3 regions of the Desulfitobacterium elongatum genome follow, and region 1 is predicted to be linked to each of the others. Evidence: riboswitches for the same ligand, from Rfam matches in the RefSeq annotation. Region 1 holds a riboswitch; each other region holds the start of a gene.
What was found. Region 1 has a riboswitch for molybdenum cofactor ahead of ACZ42W_RS11820 (DUF2325 domain-containing protein). Riboswitches for the same ligand answer to the same signal wherever they lie in the genome.

Region 1 (3,277 bases):
TATAGCAAGTATCAACCTCCATTGCATCTCGATTTTGAAAGAACTCTTTTGTAATAGTGGAAGGCCCCTGAGAACTAGACATACTCAGGAGCCTTCCACTTCTTTGATCCATTCCCACTGACAGCATATGATGCAAAAGAGATGTTCCTTAAATTGATAAGTGCATCATCAAAACCATTCTATATCCATTTTATGGGATACCATCTAACAGTTGCTCCAACATTTGCGTTCGAGGTATTGCATTTTCAATTTTCGGTTTCAATAAGTACAAACTCCAGTAATTTAAAGCCTATTTTCAGTGAACTTTCCAATATGTTAACGAAGAAGTAGAATCTACCCCACACCTCCTGCCCTTGCTACAACTTATTTTTGACTTGGCATTACAGTGTATATCTTCATAGAATACAGATTGAAGTATAACTTCGAAATCGCCGCCATACTTACGATATTCGTTTTCCAATGTGACAAAGCACTGGGTACAGCTCGTTATTATTTTTTTAACCCCCAATGAATGCCAGAGTGCAATATTTCTTTTAGCGATTAAACGCGATAGATCTTCAAAACCAGCCTTCCTTGCTTTCTCACCACAACACCAATTTTCTTCACCTAATATGGCCATATTTACATGAGCATCTAGGAGTAAGCTCTTAATGGAATGAATTGATTCTCCTGCAGACTCGTCAGATAGTCTACAACCAGGAAAAAACAAGTACTCTGGATTAGGCTTATCTATCAATGTTGGGATCCACATTTCCCTAGCATAACTATATCCCATATTCTTCAAACCTTCTTTCACAAAGATTTCGCCCCTGCGCTTTCTACGCCGTCTTGCTTTTATGTTGACTTTCAATTGTATTCAGAATCGAAGCTAAACCTTGCTTGTGTGCGTAATATACCTTTTTATTACATTTCTTTGCCACAGCTTTCGCATCCCACATACTGCTATGCGAGCAGACCGATTGTACTATAATTACATAATCAGCATCTTTAATAAGAATTTCCATGCACTTTTTATTTCTTTGCTTAGGTCTCCCATCATGGAAACCAATCACCATATCCTCAACTTTACTTAAGGACCCTCCGTATCTTTCGAGATTATATCCCCCAATGATTGCAATTTTCATTGAATTCACCTCCTTGGATTTTTTCTAGAAACAGTAATAGCCTCTTTAAGAATCCCATTGCCTTTAATGCACAAAGAATAGCTTCATCATAAATCAAAAAGTCATGGCTCCACTCATCGAAAGTGGAGCCATGACTAAGTCCATTCATGGCTTGGAAATCCACCTCCTTTTCAATCGTGAAGGCCTACCCATTTCTGAGTACACCCGAGGGCTTATTGCCCTGGCCGAAATACCATGGATTACTCTTTAGGTCGTTTCGGCTCGGAGAAGAATATGAAATTAGTAACATTTAACACGGAGGAGAAAGTAAAAATTAATTATCCATTTTCCATAGACTAGCACGCACTATCTAAAACTAACTAGAATCATACATATGGTAATTATACATTCGTTTATGTTCTTTTACAATAGTTTTTATTATCATATATTGTAAGAGGAATGTCGAATTAGCGCTTATCTAGGGCAATAAAAGAACCCCTGACGCTCTCAGGGGTTTGATTTGATGGTTACTCTGACATTAGTCTCTTTTCACCCGATATCTCTTGGATCGGCTTAATATTCTGTGTGACTTCCATGATACCTAGATACTCGCCTGCCGCATTTCTAACGGCAAAGTATCGGATATAAACAAACATTTCTCCCATCTTAATCCAGAATTCCTCATGGTCTTTTTTACCCGATTTTAGTTCTTCGACGATCTTCTCCACGACATGAACACTTGCGGGTGGATGGCAATTTTGAACTTCCCTTCCAAGGACGGTCTTGGCCCGCGCGAATATCCGCTCTTTTCCCTGGGTGAAGTATTTTACGGTTCCATCCTTACCGACAAACGTAATATCCAGTGGCAGAGTGTTCAGCATGGCATTGATTTCTTCTGGCAGAAGGAGGCCCGCATCAAATTCAACATACCTATCATGGACCGGTCCTTCTCCCTGCTCCTTTTCCCCTGTTGTTTCGTTTTCCCTCTTCAGCTGGACGGGCTTCCAAGCTCCATGTGGCTTCGCTAGGGTATAACCAATTTCGTCGCTCGCTTCCGCGATTTGAACCCATTCCTCGACGGAAAAGGTCTCGAGTACCATGGGAAAGAGAATGTTTTCTTCTTTAAATATCATCTCTGGAATTCGAGTAGCAACTTCCTTCCCCTTTTCGAGTACTGATTCTTTACTTAGCGGATCGCCTGCTAAAAGTTTCCGAGTTTCTTTAATGGCAGCCCGTATTTCGTCATCGACCCCCCACATGACTTTTGGAGGAGCGGTAATTCCGTGTTTCTCCATGATAGGAAACAGTAGATTTTCCTTACGACTATAATGCTTATCGATTTCCCAGAGAGTCTCAAAGCCTTCTTGAAGTTGGTGTATAGTTTCCACACGTCCTGAGTCACTCAAGCTTTCTAGCCCGGGCAATATTTTATCATTGATCAACTTTTCAAGTTCTCTATTCTCAAGCTTGAAAGTATGCACAGGATGCCCTGGAGCATCTTCATCCTTTTGGGGGCTATGAATTTCTTCAATCGAACCTTTAAATACTGCTGCATGCACGTCACAAAGTCCCTGTATTTCTTCTACAGGCATTCCTTCTAAGATCAGAGCTTGTTCCATTTCAGATATTTCGCTCGGAGAAATTCCTTCGATCAGCTTTTCGAAGCGAGATTTTACCTCTTCAACAGTCTTACCCTTATGCAAGTCAGTAATCAGTTCTTTTAGAATTCTTTGACGGTGTTCACGGTTGTTGAATAATTCACTCATCCTGTTTCACTCCTTATTCTTTGATTTGATACCCTTTACTTATAAAGACTTCTTTCAGTTTATCCAAACTAATCTTTTTCATGACTGCACCTTTGGGAAGGGTCATTAGGCGTCCTGCAGTGCTTAACATTCCTGGGTTAGTAATCCCTTCAAAGCCTAATTCCTTCATGATGTCAATGACCTCTGGATCTTCTGTACAAATCTCATAAACCGTCTTGGATAGGTCAATCATCTTGCTCATATGAATCACCTCTTCTTTATTAAGGTCATCATACCAGATAGTATAGAACTCTAGCTGTGATTTCGCTCATACTTTTAAGTAAAAAAAGCATCATTGGAAAAAACGAAGGAAGCTAGATAACCGTCCCATTGTTTCTAAAAAAATAATTCAAAAGAGGCTTCGTTCAT
Region 2 (3,277 bases), 240 kb from region 1:
TTTTCGCAATTCCTTCTTTTCTTAATCAAAAGGGTTAAGTCTTGTTTTCGAAGAGTACGTATCTATCTTTTTATCGATGTCATATGGGATATATCCTATGATAATTGGGTGGAGGCCGAGGATTCTCTGGAGCAAATCCATGCGTGGAGCCGCAAAAACTCGTCAGGATTTACTGATTATGGAAGAATTCTTAATGAGTTTTCGAAAGATTGGTTATCTGAAATTTCCACCCGTGCCACACTTTTGATACTCGGCGATGGCAGGAATAATTTTAGGCCTTCACAAGCGGAATATTTGAAAGAGATTCAAGAGAAAGTAAGGCGTGTCTATTGGCTTAATCCTTTAGAGGAAAGAGAATGGGGGGATCGAGATAACCTTATGCGAGAATATAAGCCTTATTGTACTCGGGTCTTTCGATGCCGAACGATAGACGATGTCTGGAGAATTGCAAGGGAAGTTTTTTAACTGACGGTCAAGAGAACCTCTTTATAATCAAAATGAGAGAGGCCCTTAAGCCTCTCTCATTCTATATTGATATCGTTATAATCATTTTCCAAAATGACAGTGGGGATACGTGCATACAGGGCATTCCAGACAAAGGCCACCATGTCCGTATTTTGCAATCTCTAACCTGCTTAGACGTTCGCCTGTAAGGATACGGGTAGCTACAAGATCAAATACTGTCTTTCTCGAATACATTACACATCCTGGCAGTCCCATGATTGGGATTCCGTCAAGGTAGGCTAGCAAGAGCATCGCACCTGGCAAAACAGGCGTACCATAGGTTATTAGTTCCCCACCTAGTCCTTTTATCGCAGTAGGCGTGAGATCGTCTGGATCAACGGACATTCCTCCAGTTACGAGGACCATCTCTGCGCCATTTGCTAGATGTTCACGGATTTTCTCTTGAATCATTTCCACATTGTCATCTGAAAAGGTTTGTCCTATAAGAATTGATCCCCACTCGGCTACTTTATTCTGGAGCACAGGTCCGAATTTATCTTCAATTCGTCCGTGGTAGACTTCACTTCCAGTCGTAACGACTCCGATTTTCTTGGACTGAAGTGGGCGAATTTGAAGTAGAGGTTCTTTAAATTCATGGGCAATTCTCTCTGCTTCTAAGATAACGTGTTCATCGATCATAAGTGGAACAACGCGGGTTCCAGCAATTTTCTGACCCTTTTTCACAGGTCGATGGTTATGAAGTGTAGCAAGTATGATATATTCCAGAGAATTTAAGGAATAGATACCTTCTTCAGAAGTGTAAATCAAGCCGTCTTGATCGGCGATCAGATTGACTTTACCCTCTTTTGTCTCGCTAAAACTGAGACCTGGCCCGGCAATTGCTTTAGCTAGGCGTTCGGCTGCTTCATCTTCATGAATTAGTCCGGGTGTTTGATCCCAAACATAAATATGCTCTTTACCCATGCTGAGTAATACCGGGATATCTTCCTCTTTTACAATGTGCCCTTTACGAAAACGCGCATCCTTTGTTTCACCAGGGATGATCTGCGTCATGTCGTGCATAAGCACTGCTCCAATGGCGTCTTGTACTCGAATTTTTTGCATGAAATATTATCCTCCTTTTCTTTGACGGAAGGCATGTCCATTTCTAAACACACCCCGGTTTCAGGTCAACCTGAAACGGCCCAAAACCATGGATATTTCTTTAGGATTTTAGGCTCGGTTTTATTGATATTATATCATGAAAAGTGTATTCTTTAACAAAGGTTTTTTTTATTCGAAACTTCTTTATTACTTGACAAGTTTAATGTTATGTATTTTAAGAATACAGAGGTTCTTTTAATATATTCTAGAATTCATTGATAAAGGATTGCAAATTAAGAAGGGAGGTTGAATTACTTCATGACGAGTATAAACAACGGGTTCGATCTATTTAAAAAGAATGCCCTTTGGGGAGAATTACCTGAGTCATTTTGGGAATTTTGTTTAACTCATGGACGGGTACGTCATTATGCCGCAAAGCAGTTTCTCTTCTTTTCCGGGGAAGAAGGAAATTTAACGTTTTTTTTACTTCAAGGTAGAGTACAAATTTTGCTTATGAGCGAATTCACGGAGAAGATTTTTCGCGTTCTTCAGGCTCCTGCCTTTTTCCCAGAAACAATACTCGATGGCAAGAATTACCCCTATGCTGTGATAGCAACAGAAGCTTCGGAAGTTTTTGTCCTGGATAGAAAATCATTAATGCGTTATATAAAAGAGAACCCCGAAACGCTATGGGCGTTTTATCAAATCATGGCATTGGATCTTCGTCGAGCCTATCGTCAGCTTAAGAATGTGGCGCTAGGCGATGCTCGATCACGAGTGGGCGCAAAGCTTTTTGCCTTAGCTCACGTGCATGGGCGATCCGTTTCCGATGGAGTTTTGATATCTGTTCCACTCTCTGCTACTGATCTTGCTGGGATGTGTAGTCTAGCTCGTGAATCTGTAAGCCGAATTTTAGGAGAGTTGAAGGATTTGGGGATTCTTCAAATGGAGAAGAAACAGATTAAAGTAAAATCTATTGAGGATTTGCAACGTTGGGTACATGAACGGAATAATTCGGAGTAGAATAATTCGGAGTAGTTAGAAGCAAGTTCTAGAGGGTCTCTATCTTTGACGATCAAGGTAGCGATTGAGCCTTTCTTCAGGTAGAGCATTCTCAAAATAGTCTTCAAAGATATTCTTAATTTTATTGATTACCTCTTCGTTATCATTTTCAATGCCTGCAATTCTAGCGAGTTGGGGATGCCTTCCTAAGCGTCCACCAAGATGGAAGATCCAACCGGAATCTCCAGGTGCGATCCGCCCTGTTGTACAGGCTCGGATGCAATCGCCACAGTTCAGACAAAGCTTAGAGTCTAATACCACTTTCTTATTTTCCCACGTGAGGGCATTCTCGACGCAAGAATTTATACAGCGATGGCATCCTGAACAGATATTATCTGTCATTTTTGGGGTGAGGTAGCCTGAGATTCCAATATCTCTGATTTGAGGTTGGGAACATCCATTGGGACAACCTGCGAGAGCTATCTTAGGGATGTAATGATATTGTACTTGGTTGAAACGCTTCGCCAAGTGGGTCGGTATATCAAGATCCTTAAGGAGCTGTTCAAGTTGGGCATAGAGTTCTGACCAATCTTGAGAGGATTTTACACAGTGTTTTCGACAGTGTTCCAATTTGTATCCTGCATTCTCAATCAAGTTTAATCCCCCAATACGTTAAGAAGTACTTATTGCTACCGGGATTGTAACATATTTTAGAGGTGTTTTTGTG
Region 3 (3,277 bases), 1.1 Mb from region 1:
TATCACTTGCGGTAATCACACCCACTCGCAGCATTATTCCACCACCTCGATAGAATCTCCCACACTTACCGCTCCACCTTCAAGCACACGGATGAAGATTCCTTCCTTTGGCATTACACAGTCTCCTGCTTGATAATAGATAGCACAGCGAGTGTGACATTCCTTTCCGATCTGCGTAACTTCCCCAAGTCCCGTCTCGCCAATTCTAAGCTTTGTGCCGATAGGTAAGCTAACAAGGTCAATACCTTCCGTGGTTAGGTTTTCTGCAAAGTCACCTGGAACTACATCCAGCCCCTTATCCTGCATTTTTTTGATACTCTCCATAGCTAGTAAACTGACTTGACGATGCCAATCTCCGCCATGAGCATCCCCTTCGATCCCAAAGTTGACCTTAAGAGTTCCTTCTCCTACGTTCTTCTTACGCATTCCTTTTTTTTCACTCGTGCATACTGCAATAATTTTAGCCATTTTTATTATCCCCCTAAATTTTATTATTTTATTTTATGGGTCTAAATTTCTTCTCGAATGAAATGACCACTCTTGCCGCCTGTTTTTTCCATGAGTCGAATGTCTCCGATGACCATTGTTTTATCGATGGCTTTACACATATCGTATATCGTTAAAGCTGCTACACTGACCGCGGTAAGAGCTTCCATCTCTACTCCAGTTTTCCCCGTAACTTTAACAATTCCCTCGATCTCAATCGTACCTGGTGGAAGAATTTCAAAATTCAATTTTGCGCCTGTGATGGCGAGAGGATGACACATAGGAATCAGATTTGAGGTTTGTTTTGCCGCCATAATTCCAGCAACTTGAGCAACGGCGAGAACATCTCCCTTTGCAATCTGCCCCTGCCGAATTCTCTCCAAGGTTTCTGGTTGCATCTCTACTTTTCCCCGCGCTGTTGCTACCCTCATACTCTCCGTTTTCTCAGTAACATCGACCATGCGGGCGCGTCCTTCTTCGTCAAAGTGTGTTAAATCCATAAATTATCCTCCTATCTGTGACATCATCCGCTGACCTTGCCATGCTTCCTCATTCATATGATGCTCTGCAGGCTTATGCCAAACGGCTTCAGCAAACAGTTCTGCTATCTCCTCATCGGTTTTTTCTCCTCTTAAGGCTTGACAAAGATCAACTTCTTTGGCGCTATGCAAGCAAGGTCTTAGTTTTCCATCTGCAGTTAAGCGTACCCGATTACAGGTATCGCAGAAATGCCGACTTAAAGCACTTATAAATCCTATGCTTCCTTGGAATCCCTCCGAGGTAATATACTCAGCCGGTCCGCCACCCTTGATATCTCTTTTGGGTTTCATTCCTTCGAGTCCGAGAATATCTTTCATTTCCGCTATGGGCACGAAATCATTTCGGTGTTCTGAGCTAATTCCAATGGGCATGAGCTCGATAAAGCGAACGTGCAGGGGATAATTTCGAGCGAGCTCCATAAATTGGGGGAGTTCATCTCGGTTGAAATCACGAACCACGACAACGTTTAGCTTAACCGGGTGCAGACCGGCCTCCAAGGATTGGTAAACGCCTTGAATAACTTTTTGTACATCCCCACCTCGAGTGATCTCTCGGAATCGCTCAGGATTTAAAGTATCTAGGCTTATGTTAATTCGATTTACTCCTGCAGCCTTTAAATCAAAGGCCATCTCAGGAAGCAGGATACCATTCGTGGTTAACATGAGGTCTTCGACACCTGGAATTCTAGAAGCCTCTCCTAAAAAGTCTACGATTCCCTTTCGGGCAAGAGGCTCTCCACCAGTAATTCTAAAACGTTTAAAGCCTAGTGAGGTCGTTATTCGAATTAAACGTAATATTTCCTCATAGGACAGAATCGACTCATGCGGTAGCCAATTTACCCCTGTCTCTGGCATACAATACTTACAACGTAGGTTACACCGGTCTGTTATGGAAATCCTAAGGTACTCGATCCGGCGTTTAAACTGATCTTGCATAGGGATCCCCCCACTTTAAATCATTTCAGTTAAAATAAAACACTCCACGGTCTGTAAAAACCGTGGAGCATACTCACACACTTACAGACTCCTTTCCAATAGGGAGGCACAACCGTTTCCAGTAATACCCGAGTGTTTTTACACTTGTCTCGCTCACCGTAGCATACGCTTTAGGTTAGCCAGTTTCGGAGCACGTTTATTAAATTAGGACTTTAATCCATCTTTAATACTATGATACTACGTTTCTGCTCTTGTGAAAAGAGTTTTATAGAGACAAAATATCTTTTTTTCTTAAAAAATCTGACTTCAATGAACATTCATATAAAATTCACTTTAAACTTTTGATAGCTCATGCTATCATTAAAGAAAAACTCGGAGGAACTTGAGAAGATGACTGAAGAAGCAGAATTATTTCCCGTTATAAAAGCGCAAGGAAATACCACCGAGTTTTCTGTTGAATACGTCGTGGAAGAATCTCCTCTCACCCTATTTTTCAATGATGAGGAGATCGGCACCATCCTTTGTTCTCCCTCTCAGCTTGAAGAGCTTGCTCTTGGTTTCTTATACATGGAAGGCTTCATCCGTTCCTATCAGGATGTTCTCTCTCTTCGTTATGATTCCTCACTTCAGTCCATATGGGTTTATAGCTCTTCCCCTTTAGGCTCTCCTAATTTAATGAATAAGCGCCTTTTCTCTGCTTGCTGTGGCAAAAGTCGCAGTTCATTTACTTTTAGCAATGACACTGATCTCACTAAAATCCAAACCTCAAATACTGTAATCTCCCTTCAGGAAGTTTACAATTATGCTGAATATCTCCAGAACCACCTCCCCCTCTTTAAATCAACAGGTGGGATTCATAGTGGAGGTATCGCTTTCCAAGAAAAAGTTCTCTTTACGAGTTATGATATAGGTCGCCATAACGTCTTTGATAAGTTATCGGGAAGTGCCTTAAAGTCCGGTTTCGATTTACGTGACCATGTCCTCTTTTTTAGTGGGAGAGTTTCCTCTGAAATCCTCCTCAAAGTATCCAAGATGAATATTCCGATTCTCATTGCCCGATCAGCACCCACTGACATGGCCCTCAAGCTTGCCCGTAGACTATGTATTACTGTCATCGGATTTGCCCGCGGGGACCATCTCAATGTCTACACCTGTCCCGAACGAATTAACCTTCCTAAGGTTGAAGTTCCAACCATTCTTGGGGAGTATTAATATTACTGAAGCTTCGTCTAATGTGTGAGAACCCCTGAAGCTCTTCCTCTCTGATATAACGCACGGTACATTCCTGAAAGATTTCTGTAAGCTTGAGGCGCTTG

Region 2: another riboswitch for molybdenum cofactor. It lies ahead of ACZ42W_RS10815 (molybdopterin-binding protein); the one in region 1 lies ahead of ACZ42W_RS11820 (DUF2325 domain-containing protein).
Region 3: another riboswitch for molybdenum cofactor. It lies ahead of moaA (GTP 3',8-cyclase MoaA); the one in region 1 lies ahead of ACZ42W_RS11820 (DUF2325 domain-containing protein).

What each region holds. Positions count from the first base shown of each region.
Region 1 covers NZ_AP038772.1:2,528,222-2,531,498, forward strand. Annotated here, with positions in the region: gene ACZ42W_RS11815 (heterodisulfide reductase-related iron-sulfur binding cluster) at 296-796, opposite strand; gene ACZ42W_RS11820 (DUF2325 domain-containing protein) at 819-1,124, opposite strand; molybdenum cofactor riboswitch at 1,271-1,403, opposite strand; gene ACZ42W_RS11825 (DUF438 domain-containing protein) at 1,631-2,869, opposite strand; gene ACZ42W_RS11830 (DUF1858 domain-containing protein) at 2,883-3,110, opposite strand.
Region 2 covers NZ_AP038772.1:2,292,798-2,296,074, forward strand. Annotated here, with positions in the region: gene ACZ42W_RS10810 (VWA domain-containing protein) at 1-465, shown strand, start outside; gene ACZ42W_RS10815 (molybdopterin-binding protein) at 547-1,569, opposite strand; molybdenum cofactor riboswitch at 1,565-1,701, opposite strand; gene ACZ42W_RS10820 (Crp/Fnr family transcriptional regulator) at 1,867-2,571, shown strand; gene ACZ42W_RS10825 (4Fe-4S dicluster domain-containing protein) at 2,611-3,204, opposite strand.
Region 3 covers NZ_AP038772.1:3,658,462-3,661,738, forward strand. Annotated here, with positions in the region: gene ACZ42W_RS17345 (MogA/MoaB family molybdenum cofactor biosynthesis protein) at 1-34, opposite strand, end outside; gene ACZ42W_RS17350 (MOSC domain-containing protein) at 34-468, opposite strand; gene moaC (cyclic pyranopterin monophosphate synthase MoaC) at 510-986, opposite strand; gene moaA (GTP 3',8-cyclase MoaA) at 990-1,961, opposite strand; molybdenum cofactor riboswitch at 2,034-2,164, opposite strand; gene fdhD (formate dehydrogenase accessory sulfurtransferase FdhD) at 2,352-3,173, shown strand; gene mobA (molybdenum cofactor guanylyltransferase) at 3,136-3,277, opposite strand, start outside.